DNA from 3 places in the Pseudomonas sp. H3_C08 genome. Region 1 is predicted to be linked to each of the others. Evidence: riboswitches for the same ligand, from Rfam matches in the RefSeq annotation. Region 1 holds a riboswitch; each other region holds the start of a gene.
What was found. Region 1 has a riboswitch for cobalamin ahead of AB4N74_RS11450 (CbtB domain-containing protein). Riboswitches for the same ligand answer to the same signal wherever they lie in the genome.
Positions count from the first base shown of each region.

Region 1 (5,522 bases):
GTTGGCTCGTGGTTGAGCTACGAATGGGTGGAAAAGCGCAGTTACCATTGGCTCAAGGCGCGGGTTGACATGGAGCCGGACGAGAATCTTTCCCGACAAAAATACTAGGACTTTGTCCGGCGCAATGATTGGCGTAAACTGCGCCCAAGCCTGCGAGGAGTTTCCATGACCGCTATTACCATTACCGACGCCGCCCACGATTACCTGGCTGATCTGCTCTCCAAGCAGAACACCCCGGGCATCGGCATCCGCGTCTTCATCACCCAGCCTGGCACCCAGTACGCTGAAACCTGCATTGCCTACTGCAAGCCGGGCGAAGAAAAACCTGAAGACACCGCGCTGGGGCTGAAAAGCTTCACCGCGTATATCGATCACTTCAGCGAAGCGTTTCTCGATGACGCCGTTGTCGACTACGCCACCGACCGCATGGGCGGCCAGCTGACCATCAAGGCGCCGAACGCCAAAGTACCGATGGTCAACGCCGACAGCCCGGTCAACGAGCGCATCAACTATTACCTGCAAACCGAAATCAACCCGGGGCTGGCCAGCCACGGCGGTCAGGTCAGCCTGATCGATGTGGTTGAAGACGGCATCGCCGTGTTGCAGTTCGGTGGCGGTTGCCAGGGCTGCGGCCAGGCGGACGTAACCTTGAAGGAAGGCATCGAGCGCACCTTGCTCGAGCGTATTCCGGAGCTGAAGGGCGTTCGCGACGTGACCGACCACACGCAGAAAGAAAACGCCTACTACTAAGGTGTTCGCTGCGGACATGAAAAACGGCGCCCCGTGAGCGCCGTTTTTTATGGGTGAAATTCAGGAATGCATTTGCGAGCAGGCTCGCTCCCACATTTGAAATACGATCAAATGTGGGAGCGAGCCTGCTCGCGAAAGGGCCTTTGATCGTTCCCACGCTCTGCGTGGGAATGCAGCCCGGGACGCTCCGCGTTCCAATTCATGGTCTGTAGAGGTGAGCATGCCCGGCGCGATACAGCGATGACTCGCTAAACACCTCGCTGCCCAGCACTCGGCCCACCAGAATCAACGCCGTACGCCGAAACCCTTTGGCCTCAACCTTTTCGGCAATATCCGCCAGCGTCCCCACCACCCAATCCTGATCAGGCCACGTCGCCCGGTGAATCACCGCAATCGGGCAATCCGCGCCGTAATGCGGCAGCAGTTCCACCAGAATCTTCGGCAAATGGTTAACGCCCAGATGAATCGCCATGGTCGCGCCATGCTGCGCCAGACTGCCAAGCTCTTCGCCTGCCGGCATCGCGGTTTTGTCGGCGTAGCGAGTCAGAATCACGCTTTGCGACACGTCCGGCAGCGTCAATTCCGCGCCAAGCAACGCCGCACAGGCTGCGGTGGCCGTCACGCCGGGAATGATCTCGAACGGAATATCCAGCTCACGCAGATAACGGATCTGCTCGCCAATCGCGCCATACAGACTCGGATCGCCGGAATGCACCCGCGCCACATCCTGACCCTTGGCATGCGCGGTCTTGATCAATTCGATGATCTGTTCCAGATGCAATTCGGCGCTGTTCACCACTGTTTCGGCTTGATGGCCGTCGAGTAACGCCGCCGGCACTAGCGAACCTGCGTAGATAATCACCGGGCAACTGCGAATCAGCCGCTGGCCTTTGACAGTGATCAATTCCGGGTCGCCGGGGCCGGCGCCGATGAAGTAGACGGTCATCGTTGAATCCTGAGTAAAAGAGGGCACGACTGCGTTGCAGATGAACAACGCTCATGATCAATGGCGGGGATTATCGGGATTTTACGCCGCGCCGGCCAATGCCAGCGTGGCCTGAGCGTATTTTTGCCGGGAGATCAGCAGTTTTGCCGGCGCTTGAATCAGCTGTTCAGCGAGCGCAAGCGCGGCACTTTCGGCGACGCCGTAGCAACCGGTGCGTTCGTAAGCAATCTGTGAATGGTGACTGAGCCGCTGTTGGTAGCTGGCCAGTTCGTCACTGCTGAAGTACAGCAGGGGCAGAGCCAGTTGTGCAGCAAGTTCTTGCAGGCCCGGCTCGTCGCGCTTCAAGTCGATACTGGCCAACGCTTTCACCGCCTCAAGCTCAATGCGATGCGCCTGTAACGCTTGATCGAGTAACGCGCGCAGCGTGCTGGCCGGGCAGCCGCGCTGGCAGCCCAGGCCGACCACGAAGGTCGGCGCTGCGCGGTCATCGGTCATGCGTGGTATTGACCAGCGCTTTTGCGGCGGAACAACCAGGCGCTGATCAGGCCCAGGGCCAGCCAGAACGCCACGTTGGTCAACTGCGAAGCGATTTTGAACTGAGCTTCGAGTGCTTCGGGGGCGAGCATCGAATGCACTTCCGGTTGCGGTGCGCCGATCACGTGGGGCACAGCGAGGATGGCCACACCGAGGACCTTCATCAGCCAGTGACGGCTGAACGCGATCAGCGACAGACCTACAGCCGTCGAAGCGGCCGTGCCGATCCACCACGTCTGCCGCGAAGCCAGATCAGCCGCAGCGGTGCCCGGCAGTTCTGGTGGCAGGCCCAAGGTCGGAGCAAGCACGAACGTCGCGTAACCGGCCAGGCCCCAGAGCAGGCCCTGCGAAGTTTTGGTCGGCGCGCGCAGGGTGTAGAGGCCGGCGAGCATCAGGGCGAAACCGACGGCTACGACCAGATTACCGCCAGTGGTCGAGACTACGCGCTGCCAGCCGTCTTCCGGCTCCCAGGCCTCGGCATCATGGGTGTGCGCAGCCACGCCAGCGGCATGTTCGTGAACCGCCACCGGCTCGGACTTCTCGAAGGTTTCCGCCTGCAGAATCAGCGGCGAAACCCAGAAGCTTTGCAGCAGAGTGAGGAGCAGGGCGGCCAGCAGACCAGAGAAACCTGCAGTTTGCGCGATACGCTTGATCATGTCGGCAGGTCTCAATGGCACGGGAACGCGGCGCTGTGGCGGGTATCGTGGGCGGCGTTGTGCACCGCTTCGATGTGCGAGAAACCGGCAAAGTAAACCAGACTGGCGCCGAGGATCGACGCAAAGATTGCGGCGGTCAGGCGTTGGCTCAGGGTGGTGGTGCTGGCGATTTTGTCCGTGTTGCTGCCGGTGCTGCTGATGATCGACATGGCGCTTCCCTCTGGAGTGTCAGCGGGTGAATAGAGCGCATGAAAACCCCTGCGGGTCGGGCTCGCAGAGGTTCGAACAGCGCCCGCCCACCGCGGGTTTGTTATGTGCAGCGCCGCACAAATGCGGGCTGTGTGTTGCGGGCCGGTCTCCGGGCTCACGAGGGGCTGGCGTCAGGCCGACCTGCAAGCGTCACCTTCCCATACCGTATTGGCACAGTGGTTTTGACGCTTCGCTCGCTTACCGTTGCGGGGGCAGCACCGGACTGACATGGGCTTGAGTAAAGCACATGATTCACCGGTTTCCCGTTTCACCCTGTGAAGGGCACCCGTAACAAGTTGTGTAGGAGAGCATGGGCGGGGGATTTGAGTCAATCGACGCCTAGCGCATGATCAGCAGGACGTACACCCCCAGCGCCATCAGGAACGCATAATAGGATTTGATTCGCGTCAGGCTCAGCAGCCACGCCAACGCCACCGGGAGGATCCATGGCATGGCCGCCAGGTGCTGGCTGGCCAAAGGATAGAGTGAGACCGCCAGCAGGCTGACGAGCATCGCCACCGATGTGTATTTTCCCAGACGATCGATGAAAGCGCGGGCAGTTGCCGAAAGCCGTTCGACATCGACGGCCAGCGGCAGCAAGCGGCAGACGATCGAAACCAGCGCGCAAATCAGTACGTACAGCCAGAAAGTACCAGGTTCAATCATAGACATAGCTCGTCAGAACGGTGATGGCGAGCACCAGCAGCAAGCTGACCTCGCCCAGCCACAGCAAGCTCGCGGCGGTGGCCAGGCCGGCAATCCATTGCGCATGGAAGCTGTGACGGTCGCGGGCCATCTTGCCAAGCGAAGCGCTGATGAAAATCGCGATCACCACACTGACGTGATCCATCACTGCGTTGTCGGCCACGCTGGCGAAACAGTACCCGACCACGGTGCCAAGCAGGGCGGCGGCGTACAGCAGAAAGCACACGGTGTTGGCATACGGGCGGCTGATCGGTTGCTGATCCTTGCGGATCGACATCAACGTGAAAGCCGCATTTGCCATCACCGCCAGGGCGGGGACAAACGCTTTGACCGGGCCCTGGAGGCTGGATTTCAGGCTCAGTGTGAAGACCAGAAAACGCAAGTTGATACTCAGCGCCGAGACCAGCACGCCAAAGGCGTTAAGCAGGTGCGCGGGGGTTTCCAGCAGCGTCAGTTGCAACGGCGAGGCCATTACCGTACCGCTGAAAACCACCATGGCCGGAAGATCCAGACCATGGCGGCGCCCGAGCATGCCGATCAGGATGAAGGTCAGCAGCAGCGAGAAGACGAACGGTAGCGCATCGCGGATACCGGTCGCGATCTCGCTGCGCGACGCCGGTTTTGCCAGGTTCGACTCAACCAGCATGAGTGCTGTGCCGCGAGCCGGCCAGCAATTGCTCTACGCCGTTCTTGTAGGCCAGAGCTTTTTCCAGGTAGTACTCGGTGGAGAAGCGCGGAATGAACTCTTCCACCACGGCCACCCCCCGATAGCCGTTGACCGCGAAGCGATTGAGCACATCGCTCAGGCGCAAGTTGCCTTCGCCAATCGGCAGATGTTGATGGTGGGTGTTGTTGAGGTCGGCAATGTGCAGATGCCGGGTAACCGGCGCCAGATCGGCAATGGCTTTGAACAGGCTTTCACCATACGGCAGCAGTGAGCACAGATGCGTCACGTCGATGGTCACGAAGCACCCGGTTTCCTTGTGAAAGCGCAGGTGTTCCTCGACGGTGAAGACCGGGAATTTCGGCCGCTGACCGCCCATGTTCTCCAGGCACAGGGCGATGCCATCGGTGTTGCAGCGCTTGGTCACCTGGTTGATCGCTACTATCAGGTTGTCCAGCAGTTCGCCGTTTTCCAGTTGATCTTTGTAGCCGGGATGAAAAGTGACGCTGGTGGCGCCGGCCTCGTGGGAAAACTCCACGGCGGCACTCAGGCAGTCCACCGCTTGGGCACGTTCGGTCAAATCCGGGGAGCACAGGTTGTACTGGCGACCCCACCATCCGGCGTGGACGGTCAGCGTGATGCCATTGTGTTCGGCGAAGCTGCGGATTTTCCCGGCAAGCTCAGACCGGTCTTCGGCGCTCAGCGACCAGAAGGTTTTTTCGGCGTCTTCGCCGATCTCGAACTCGACCGCTTGGAAATGTCTGGCCAGATCGGTGATCGAACCCAGGATGTCTGCAGGGTTGTCGTAGACATTGGTGGAAAAGGAGATCATCGGGAAGTGAGCGCTGATCGGGCCTTCGATGTGATATAGCGGGTCTTTACGGGTCATTGCGCTGGTCCTTGCGTAGTGAACTCTGGGTGGGTGATCGCGGCGTTGAAGTCCGCCGGGTCGTCGGCGTCGCTGCAGCCCAGCAGCGTGTAGCCGTGGCGGTCTGCGGAACGGCTGATGCTCTGGCCG
Region 1 is NZ_CP162803.1:2,468,741-2,474,262, reverse strand. It holds gene AB4N74_RS11475 (acyltransferase family protein) at 1-108, shown strand, start outside; gene nfuA (Fe-S biogenesis protein NfuA) at 166-750, shown strand; gene cobM (precorrin-4 C(11)-methyltransferase) at 950-1,696, opposite strand; gene AB4N74_RS11460 (cobalamin biosynthesis protein) at 1,778-2,191, opposite strand; gene AB4N74_RS11455 (CbtA family protein) at 2,188-2,886, opposite strand; gene AB4N74_RS11450 (CbtB domain-containing protein) at 2,898-3,095, opposite strand; cobalamin riboswitch at 3,219-3,440, opposite strand; gene AB4N74_RS11445 (hypothetical protein) at 3,475-3,801, opposite strand; gene AB4N74_RS11440 (AzlC family ABC transporter permease) at 3,794-4,486, opposite strand; gene AB4N74_RS11435 (sugar phosphate isomerase/epimerase family protein) at 4,476-5,393, opposite strand; gene AB4N74_RS11430 (ATP-grasp domain-containing protein) at 5,390-5,522, opposite strand, start outside.

Region 2 (5,522 bases), 830 kb from region 1:
TGAGCGCGACGATGCGCGAAGATTGATCGGCGCTCCATTCTTCGCCGCAATTGCGGTAACTGTCGGCGAGTACAGGCATTGAGCAGAGCAGGGCGCCAAGTACGTACAGAATCGATCTCATGTCTGCGCCTTGATCAGCAAATCCGCAACCACTTCACCGCCCACCAGATGCCCCTCGACCAGCCGCTGCACATCTTCATGGCTGCGCACGCCATACCAGCAGCGCTCCGGATACACCGTTACAATCGGCCCCAGATTGCACGGAAACTGGCAGTGCGTACGCGTCAGCAAGACGCCATCCGGCGTCTCGATGCGATCGTGCGCGAGCAAATGCCGGCGCAGGGTTTTCCATAACTGCAAGGCGCCGCGCTGGGTGCAACGCGGGCCGGTGCAGAGGAATACATGGCGCGCATGCTCGGGCACATTTGACCAGTCCGGGTGCGTGTCGACGCCGTCGACGGTTTTGACTTCACTCATCAGAAGCGGTACGTGTAGCGCACTTCGGAGGTGAACGGCCGGCCGAGGTTGTCGACGTTGCTCGAACGGCTGGTGACGTAATCGCGGTCGAACAGGTTTTCCACCAGCAGGCTCACGCGGTGCTGATGAGCGTTGTCGAGGTAGCGATAAGCGTCGGCGTCGACCACGGAATAGTTACCGTACTCGACTTGCTTCGAGCTTTTGATGTCGCGGATATAGCGGATCGCACCGCCGGCGCCCCACAGACGGTTTTCCGATTCATAGCCAAGCCGCGAGCGGGCGAAGAAGCTCGGGATATCGTTGAGGGTTACACCGCTGCGCGATTCGGTGAGGTTGCGGGTCATGTCCGCTTGCAGGCTCCACTGATCGTTGAGCGCGAGTTTGGCGTCGGCCTCGAAACCGCGCATACGCACCTGGCCTTCACCGTTGACCCATTGAATGTCGTCGAGGGTGATCAAGTCGTCGATCTTGCGTTTGAACAGGGTCACGCTGGCGCTGAATTCGCGGTCGAGCAGAAAGCCTTTGTAGTCGACACCCAGCTCCGCATTGCGGCTTTTTTCCGGCTTCAGGTTGCGATTGCCGATCTCGTCGCCCGGTTCATTGACGAACAATTGCTCGGCGTTTGGCAGTTTGTAGGCGCTGCCGTACTGGCCGCGCACCGACCAATTGTCATTGAGGTCATACAGCGAAGTGAGCATGCCGACGGTGGCACCATCGCCACCGCTCATGGCTTCGTGACGCACACCGATGCTCGGGTGCCAGTCGGGCAGGGCGTCGATCTGCGGGCGCAGTTGCGTGTAGAAAGCGTGGGCTTCGGCCTTGTCGTTATCGATGATCAACACATCATCCTGGCCCTTGAACCACTGGTTGTCGGTGCCGAACACCAGTACATGGCCACCGGGCAATTCAGCCTTGCCCTCGGCCTGCACACCCCAATCGGTGAAGCCCCAATAGTCATTGTGGTTGATGACTTTGGTGCCGCCGCCCTCCACGTTGTTGACGCGGGTATAACGCGTGTCCCAGTCGTTGATATGGCCTTTGACGAAGTAGCTCAGGCGCTCATTGACGGTCTGCTCGAAGGTCGCCGTGGCGATCTGCTGCACGCGGTCGTTAGTAGTCTTGTGGTTGTCGACCGGGCGGGCGAAATCGAGGTTGGCGTCGGCGTATTGGTAAAACAGCTCCAGCCGCGAATCATCGTCGAACGACTGAATCGCCTTGCCGCCGAACGTGGTGACTTCGTAGGCGCGATCCTTGCCGGAATCGTTTTTCATGTCGCGGTTGCGATAGGGCTGGTAACCGTCGGAGACGTTGTGACTGACGTACGCCAACAAACCGAGGTCGCCGAAGCCGTTAGTGAAGATATTCTCGACGCGAGCGTCTTCGGTGGTGCCGCCAAAGCTGTCGACGCCTAGATTCACTTCGCCGGCGGCTTTGCGCGATTGCGGGCTGCGGGTGACGATGTTGATCACACCGGACACGGCCTGGGTGCCGAACAACAGGCTCTGCCCACCCTTGAGCACTTCGATGCGTTCGATGGCGTTGGCCGGCAGGGTGTCCAGATAGAGGCCACCGTACAGGCGATTGTTCAGGCGCACGCCGTCGAGCAGGATCAGCGTGTCGTCGTTGCGCCCGCCGAGCAGCGAATAGGTGCCGTAGTCGAAAGGGCCGTTTTTCGGCGCCACATACAAGCCTGGAATGAACATCTGCATCACCCGGCTGACATCGGCGCTGGGGCCGGCGCGTTCGATCTGCTCGCGGCTGACGATTTCGACCTTGCTGCCGAATCTGGCCATCTCGGCGACGGTGGTGGATTCCACTGACGGTGCAGTAACGATTTGTTGATTGAGTTCCAGCGGCGCGTCGTCGGCCAGTAGCAGCGGGCTGAACAGGCAGCCAAGGAACAGGGTTGGAGCAGAAGTGTTGAAAGGTCGAATCATTGTCTTCTCGAAAAGGATCTTCGCAGAAGAGCATGCAAGAGAAGGCATCGCGCACAGCCAATACCGGCCCATGCCCGCCCACCGCAGGATTTTGCCAAACGAAATTCCAGGCCGGTCTCCGGGCTCGCGCGTATCGAGGTTTTCACCTTCCCATGGCCGTCTGGCCACAGTGGTGTATTGAAAACATCACGCGCATACCGTTGCGGGGGCAGCACCGGACTTGTTCGAAAAGAACGTACCGGTTTCCCGTTTCACCCCATGCACGGCGGCATGGGACACCTGAAACTGGCCGGCATCTGAACATTCGAGGAGCGTCTCGTCAATGCGGCAACCACCAGGGGAGCTATTGGATGCGTTCCAGAGCGACAAACTGGCCACTCAACCACGCATAAAGCTGAGACACCGCCGGGGTGATCTGCTTGCGATGCGGGCACACCAGACTCAACGGTGAGGCATTGCCGGGAAAATCCTTCAGTAGCACGACCAGTCGCCCTGCGATCACGTCTGCACTGACGTCCAGCCAGGATTTGTTGGCGATGCCTTCGCCGCTCAACGCCCAGCGGCGCACGATGTCGGCGTCGTCGCTGAACATCGGTCCCGAGACCTGGATCGTTTCACTGCCCAGACTCCACTTGTCGTAGATCCGGCCGCCTTGCTGGTAGAGCAGGCAAGCGTGGTTGTGCAGATCATCCGGCGTTTGCGGGTATCCGTGGCGCTCCACGTATTCCGGTGCGGCGACCAGCACCCGCCGGTTCCACGGTGCCAGCGGCAGCGCCACGTAGTTGGCATCTTCATTCGAGCCGTATCGAATCGCCACGTCTACCGGGTCACGAAACAAGTCGGCCATCTGGTCCGACAGGGAAAAGCGCAAGGTCAGTTCCGGGTGCTGGCGGCGAAACAGTGTGAGCCACGGCAGCAAAATGTTGCGCCCCAGATCGGACGGCGCCGTCACTTGCAACACGCCGCGCAACGTGGCGTTTTCACCGCGCAGGTTTTCCTTGCCTTGCTTGAGCGCCTCCAGCACCGAGTGGGCAGTGGGCAAGTATTGCTCGCCCTCGGCGGTTAATCGCAGGCTGCGGGTGGTGCGCGCAAACAGGCGCACGTCCAGCTCACGCTCCAGACGCTTGATCGCCGCGGCAACCTGACCGGGCAATAAATCCGCCTCATGGGCGGCAGCTGTGAAGCTGCCCAGCGCGGCGCTGCGGGTGAACAAACCAAGATCATCGATGCGGATCATTTTCACTCCTGAAGTGAAAGTGTTGGCGCATTCTGCTGGTTTTTCTTTGTGCTTGGGAAGTCGAAGATGGCGGCAAGCGAGCACATCAGCTCTTCAGACAGCGAGTTTCCATGAAAGCCATCACCTTCACCCAACACGCTTTGCCCATTGAAGATCCGCAATCGTTGCAGGACATCGACCTTCCGGTGCCAACTCCCGGCCCCCGGGATTTGCTCGTAGAAGTTCGTGCGGTGTCGGTCAATCCGGTCGATACCAAAGTACGCGCCGGCACTTTCACCAAAGAACCGAAAATCCTCGGCTGGGATGCCGCCGGCATCGTCCGCGAGGTCGGGGCTGAAGTGACGCTGTTTCAGCCTGGCGACGAAGTGTTCTACGCAGGCTCCCTTGCCCGCACCGGCAGTTATAGCGAATTTCACCTGGTGGACGAGCGAATCGTCGGGCACAAACCGCGTTCGTTAAGTGCTGCGGATGCCGCGGCATTGCCGTTGACCTCGATCACCGCCTGGGAGCTGTTGTTTGACCGTCTCGGTGTCACCGAAGGTTCAGGGCAGGGCAAGTGCCTGTTGATCACGGGGGCAGCGGGCGGCGTCGGTTCGATGCTGGTGCAATTGGCCCGACAGTTGACGCGGCTGACCGTCATCGGCACCGCCTCGCGGCAGGAAACGGCTGACTGGGTCCGGCAATTGGGCGCGCATCACGTCATCGATCACAGTCAGCCGCTGCTCGCACAGTTGCAGGCACTGGGCATCGACGAGGTCAGCCATGTCGCCAGCCTGACCCATACCGAGGAGCATTTTGCGCAGCTGATTGAAGTGCTCCAAGCACAAGGGCGTCTGGGCGTGATCGACGATCCTGAAAGCCTCGACGTAATGCCGCTCAAGCGCAAGTCGCTGTCGCTGCACTGGGAGCTGATGTTCACCCGTTCGCTGTACGAAACCCCGGACATGATTGAGCAGCATCACCTGCTCAATCGCGTCAGCGATCTGATTGACCAGGGCATTTTGAAAACGACCGTCGGTGAACATTTCGGCGCGATCAACGCGGCAAACATGCGCCGTGCCCATGCCTTGGTCGAGAGCGGCAAGGCCCGAGGCAAACTGGTACTCGAAGGTTTCTGATTTCACTCATTCAGACGGGCCTGCACGCGGGCCGGTCAGGAGCAGCTCATGCGTATGAAAAAGCTTTCTGCTGCATTGGCCATGGTCATGGCAGCGCCGTTCGCCCATGCAATCAGTGCCGTGCCGTTGCCGGCCAATGCCCCCGCCGACCGATCCTTCGGCAAGCTCGAACAGGTCCATGCGTTCTACGACGCGATGCCCACCGGCGTGACCGTCACCGAGACCGGGCGCATCTTCGTCAACTTCCCGCGTTGGGGCGACAACGTGCCGTTCACCGTGGGCGAGATCCGCGACGGCAAAGTCGTGGCTTACCCGAACGCGGCGATCAACCAGGAAAACCTCAACGATCCCAGTGATGGTCTGATCAGCGTACAGAGCGTGGTGGCCGACGGGCGGGGTCGTGTCTGGTTGCTCGATACCGCCGCGCCGGGTTTCGCAGACCCAAAACCCAAAGGCGCGAAGCTGATCGCGGTGGATCTGGTCAGCAACAAGATCGTCAAGCGCCTGGTGTTCCCGGACAACGTCATGTTGCCGAGCACCTACGTCAACGACATGCGTTTCGACTTTCGCACAGGCCCGGAGGGAACGGTCTATCTGACTGACTCGTCCCTGCGCGGACCGGGCGCGATCATCGTCATGGACATCGCCAGCGGCAGTGCCATGCGCCGCTTGAGCGGTGTGCCGGCGACCTCGGTTGACCCGACCTTTGTCCCGGTGGTTGAAGGCCTGCCACTCACCGTTGAAGGTCCGGAC
Region 2 is NZ_CP162803.1:1,640,817-1,646,338, forward strand. It holds gene AB4N74_RS07585 (ABC transporter substrate-binding protein) at 1-121, opposite strand, end outside; gene AB4N74_RS07590 ((2Fe-2S) ferredoxin domain-containing protein) at 118-477, opposite strand; gene AB4N74_RS07595 (TonB-dependent receptor plug domain-containing protein) at 477-2,414, opposite strand; cobalamin riboswitch at 2,507-2,712, opposite strand; gene AB4N74_RS07600 (LysR family transcriptional regulator) at 2,758-3,651, opposite strand; gene AB4N74_RS07605 (zinc-binding alcohol dehydrogenase family protein) at 3,762-4,769, shown strand; gene AB4N74_RS07610 (L-dopachrome tautomerase-related protein) at 4,818-5,522, shown strand, end outside.
Region 2: another riboswitch for cobalamin. It lies ahead of AB4N74_RS07595 (TonB-dependent receptor plug domain-containing protein); the one in region 1 lies ahead of AB4N74_RS11450 (CbtB domain-containing protein).

Region 3 (5,522 bases), 1.0 Mb from region 1:
TGGTCGGGGCCAAACGCGCCGGTACGGCGACCGGAATCATGAACTTTTCCTCATACCTGTTCGCCGGCCTGGCCGAGCCGATGATAGGTCGTTTGCTTGACACCACGGCAAACACGTCTCTCATCTTCATAGTGGTCACCAGCGCCTGCCTGTGCAGCGCGGCAGTGGCATTGTTCATTCGACGCTGACGGGGCTTGCATGTACCAGTATCACAAGTGGTTGCGTTCGTTTCATGCGGTGGCCAAGACCGGCAGTTTTACCCTTGCGGCGGAGTACCTGAGCGTCGGTCAGCCGACCGTCAGCGAACAGGTCAATGCGCTGGAAAACACCTTCTCGGTCGAGCTGTTCCATCGCCGTGGCCGCTACATCGAAATGAGCGCCGCCGGGCACAAGCTCTATGCGATCACTCAGGGCCTGTTCGGTCAGGAGGATGAAGCCGTGCAACTGTTGCAGAGCTTCAAGCAGCGCAAGACCGGAATGCTGCGCCTCGGCGCGGTGTCACCGCCGATTGCCATGAACCTGACCTATGAGCTGATGCAGCGCCATCCGGATATCGAACTGGAAACCTCGTTTTCTTCGGAAAAGGACACCCTGGCGCGGTTGTTCAACTTTGATATCGACGTGGCGATTCTGGCCTTGTCGGAATTCGATGAGCGCTTCCACACGCGGTTGTATCACCGCTATCCGATCATCGCCGTGGTGCGTGATGACCATCCGTGGGCCAGTCAGGCGCAGGTTCACATCAGTGAAATCAGTGGCGAAAAATGGGTGATGCGCGAATCCAGTGCACGCACCCGGCAACTGGTGGAAGAAAGCTGCAAGCGCCTCAATATCGATCTCAACTGCGTCATGCAACTCAACAGCCGCGAAGCCATCGTCCACGCGATCGTCAAAGGCATCGGCATCGGATTTGTCTCGGCGGTCGAGTACGCCGAAACCCCGGGCACCACGCCGATCACCTTTGTCGATCACCCGTTTTTCATCGAATACCACCTGTGCTGCCTCGGCATCCGCCGGAACCGGCCAGTGATTGCCGAACTGTTTGATGCGAACCCACCGCTGACCTGATCAGCACTGACCCTTGAACCGCCTACCTCATTGCCGAGGGACGGCCCACGCTTACCTGAAAACGGAGATTGACCATGCAGTACCAACAACCGACTCACCTGCAAGCCGCGATCCTCGACTGGGCCGGCACCGTTGTCGATTTCGGCTCGTTTGCGCCAACGCAAATCTTCGTCGAAGCCTTTGCCGAGTTCGGCGTCGCGGTATCGCTGGAAGAAGCGCGCGGGCCGATGGGCATGGGCAAGTGGGATCACATCCGCACCCTGTGCAACCTGCCGCAGATTGCCGAGCGTTACCGCGCGGCGTTTGATCGCTTGCCGAGTGACGACGATGTAACGGCAATCTACGAACGTTTCATGCCGCTGCAGATCGAGAAAATCGCCCTGCATTCGGCGCTGATTCCGGGCGCGCTCGAAGCCATTGCAGCATTGCGCGACAAGGGTTTGAAAATCGGTTCGTGCTCGGGCTACCCGGCGGTGGTAATGGCCAAGGTCGTCGAACTGGCGCGGGAAAATGGCTACGTCGCTGACCATGTCGTCGCCACCGATGAAGTGCCCAATGGCCGGCCGTATCCGGCGCAGGCGTTGGCCAACGTGATTGCCCTGGGCATCGATGACGTGGCCGCCTGCGTCAAGGTCGACGACACCTGGCCGGGAATTCTCGAAGGGCGCGCCGCCGGTATGTGGACGGTGGCGTTGACCTGCTCCGGCAACGCACTGGGCCTGACCTATGAGCAATACAAGGCGTTGCCGTCGGATCGACTGGCGGAAGAACGCGCGCGGATCGGCAAGATGTTCGCCCCTTCGCGCCCGCACTACCTGATCGACACCATCGCCGAACTGCCCGAAGTGATCGAAGACATCAATGCGCGCCTGGCCCGGGGCGAAACTCCTCAGTCCTGCTGATTGATCGTCCGCACCCCGCGCTGATCGTTCCCACGCTCTGCGTGGGAATGCAGCCCGTGACGCTCCGCGTCACTGGACGCGGAGCGTCCCTAGAGGCGTTCCCACGCGGAGCGTGGGAACGATCAACAGCCAAATCGCGGGCAAAAAAAAGCTGCCAAAACTGGCAGCAAAAACTTTAAGAACACGCGATGTATTGACCTCAGCATAGACGCCGGATAATGACAGTGTCGTGACAGTCGCAAATTCATTCAATCGCCCCGCCCCCGTCATCAGGATGTCATCAAGATCACGGCAGAATCCTCGCAAACCGTCTTGAGCCTCGCGACGGATGCTCTGCAAGGATTCCCATGAAAGACGACGCCTCGCTGTTTGCCGCCATCGACCTGGGTTCGAACGCCTTTCGCCTGATGATCGGCCAGTCGGTGCGCAGCCGCAAAGGCTTGCAGATTCAGGAAGTGAAAACCCTGCGCGAACCGGTGCGCCTCGCCGAAGGCTTTGACGGCGGTGCGCTGGATGCACTGGCACTGGATCGCGGCTGGCAGGCGTTGGCGCGGTTCGGCAAGAAGCTGCGTGGTTTCGAGGCCGGCCGGGTTCGTGCGGTGGCCACCAGCGCGGTGCGTGAAGCGGACAACGCGCAACTGTTTCTGGCCAGTGCCGAGCGGCATCTGGGCTTTCCCATCGACGTCATTTGCGGCCATGAAGAGGCGCGGCTGGTCTACGCCGGCGTAACTCACGCCTTGCCCAGCGCCGACGACCTGCGCCTGGTGGTCGACATCGGCGGCGGCTCCACCGAGCTGATCCTCGGCCAGGGCTCACAACCCTTGTTAACCGAAAGCATCGCCATCGGCAGCGGCACCTTGAGCACGCGATTCTTTCGCGGCGGCGATGTGTCCGCCGGCGCGCTACAGGAGGCCGAACGCTTCGCCATCCTGCAGTTTGAAAAAGTTGCCCGGCGCTACCGTGCTCAGGGCTGGCAGCAAACCATCGGCTCTTCCGGCACCGCGCGCATGCTCGCCAAAGTACTCAAGACCAATCGCCTCAACGACTTCGGCCAGGACGGCATCACCTACGGCGGCCTGCTGCGCCTGTCGCTGCTGTTGTTGAAGGTAAACAACGTGCAACAGCTCAAGCTCGCAGGCCTGCAACCACACCGCCAGAGCATTCTGCCCGGCGGTCTGGTGTTAATGCTGGCGGCATTCAAAGTGTTCGGTATCGCACAAATGCTGCCCTCCGAACCGGGCCTGCGTCTGGGCGTGTTGCACGGTTTGATGAGCCAGCACTAATCCTCGCCGCAACAGATTCGTCTCCCCTTCGGCGGCTTGATCGACTAACATGCCGCCGCTGGTTCCCGAACGGGACTAATAGGGAATCCGGGGTGCTTGCACAGCATTGACCGGAACTGCCCCCGCAACTGTAGGTGCCGAGCCTGCTCCACGACTGCCACTGGGTGAATCCCGGGAAGGCCGGAGCCAGGCGATGACGCATCAGTCAGGAGACCTGCCGGCACAGTGATTACTAACCGGCGGGGTGTCCGGGAAGGACATCGTGCCGTGCGCGTCTTCGTTGGCTGCCCGGCCTTGCGCTGTTTTCCTGACCGCGTTCGATGGTGTGTTTCCAGACCGTACTCTCCCGCTCCCCGTACGGTTCCCCTGGAGACTGCCCCATGCTGCTGCCCCGCGTTGCCACCCTCATTACCGGCCTGAGCCTTGGCGCCCTGGCGCAGGCGGCACCGACTGTCTATCCACTGACGATCGAGAACTGCGGCAGCACCCTGACCTTCCAGCACGCACCGACGCGCACCGTGACCATCGGCCAGGCCGGCACGGAGATGCTCTACGCCATGGGCCTGGGCGACAAAGTCGTCGGCACCTCACTGTGGTTCAACAATGTGCTGGCCAAATACAAAGCGCAGGATGACAAGATCGAGCGTCTGGCTGACAACGAGCCGAGTTTCGAGTCGGTAATCGGCAAGCGTCCGGAACTGGTCGCCGTGGAACTGGAATGGATGGTCGGCCCGCAAGGCGCGGTGGGCACGCGCGAGCAGTTTCATGAACTGAAGATTCCAACGTACCTGCTGCCTTCCGATTGCGAAGCCAAGGACAACCTCGTCGGCGCCGATGGCACGCGACTGGCGCCGTTTCGCATTGACTCCATTTACAAGAGCGTGAGCCAACTGGCGCAGATCTTCGATGTTCAAGAGCGTGGCCAGCAGCTCAATGATCAACTCAAGGCCAGTCTCGCCAAATCGATTGCCACCGCCCAAGGCAAACAGCTCAAAGACGCCAGTGCGCTGGTGTGGTTCTCCAGCGCACAAATGGACATCGAGCCATTCGTGGCCGGGCACAAAGGCATTCCCGATTTCATGCTCAGCACCCTCGGCGTGCTCAACGTGGTGGAGTCCGATGAAGAGTGGCCAACGGTCGGCTGGGAGACCATCGCCAAGGCCAACCCGACCTTCCTCGTCATCGCGCGCATGGATCGCCGACGCTTCCCCGCCGACGACTATGAAAAGAAGCTCGCCTTCCTGCGCAGCGACCCGGTGACGCGCAACATGGACGCGGTGAAACACAACCGCATCATCATTCTCGACGCCATGGCCCTGCAGGCGAGCCTGCGCATGTTCGAGGGCATCGAACAATTGGCCACGGCCATCAACGGCTATGACCTGTCGCAATGAGTGCCAGCCTGATCCGCACGCTCCTGGCCCTGGCGACCCTGTTGATTGCAGTGGTCGCCGGCGTGGCCATCGGGGAAACCTCGATTGCACCGGACGTGGTGTTGCAAGTGCTGGCGAACAAATTGTGGGGCGCCGGGCATGTCCTCGACCCGATCGATGAAGGCATCGTCTGGAACTACCGCCTGACCCGGGCATTGGTCGCGGCGGCATGCGGTGCAGGGTTAGCGACCTGCGGAGTGATTTTGCAGTCGCTGCTGCGCAATCCGTTGGCCGACCCCTATCTACTGGGCATTTCTGCCGGCGCCTCGACCGGGGCGGTGATGGTCGCGCTGCTTGGCGTAGGTGCCGGGATCATCTCACTCTCGGTCGGTGCCTTCGCCGGCGCGGTCACGGCGTTCGTGCTGGTGATTGTGCTGGCGCGGGTCAGCGGCTCGGCCAGCGGTACCGGGCAGATCATTCTCGCGGGGATCGCCGGTTCGCAGCTGTTCAATGCGCTGACGGCGTTTCTGATCACCCGCTCGGCCAGCTCCGAGCAGGCACGCGGCATCATGTTCTGGTTGCTGGGCAATCTTGGCGGCGTGCGCTGGCCATCGGTGTGGCTGGCGGTGCCAGTGGCCGTATTGGGGTTGGTTGTGTGCCTGTGGCATCGGCGGGCGCTAGATGCGTTTACCTTTGGTGCGGATTCGGCGGCGTCGCTCGGCATTCCGGTGCGGCGTGTGCAGATTCTGCTGATCGGTTGTGCAGCGCTGGTGACGGCAGTGATGGTGTCGATTGTCGGCTCGATCGGTTTTGTCGGTCTGGTCATTCCTCATGCCGCGCGTCTGTTGCTGGGCACCGGTCATGCGCGGTTGCTGCCGGCCAGTGCGTTGGGTGGC
Region 3 is NZ_CP162803.1:1,462,063-1,467,584, reverse strand. It holds gene AB4N74_RS06825 (MFS transporter) at 1-188, shown strand, start outside; gene AB4N74_RS06820 (LysR substrate-binding domain-containing protein) at 199-1,068, shown strand; gene phnX (phosphonoacetaldehyde hydrolase) at 1,143-1,970, shown strand; gene AB4N74_RS06810 (Ppx/GppA family phosphatase) at 2,318-3,253, shown strand; cobalamin riboswitch at 3,296-3,489, shown strand; gene AB4N74_RS06805 (ABC transporter substrate-binding protein) at 3,634-4,647, shown strand; gene AB4N74_RS06800 (FecCD family ABC transporter permease) at 4,656-5,522, shown strand, end outside.
Region 3: another riboswitch for cobalamin. It lies ahead of AB4N74_RS06805 (ABC transporter substrate-binding protein); the one in region 1 lies ahead of AB4N74_RS11450 (CbtB domain-containing protein).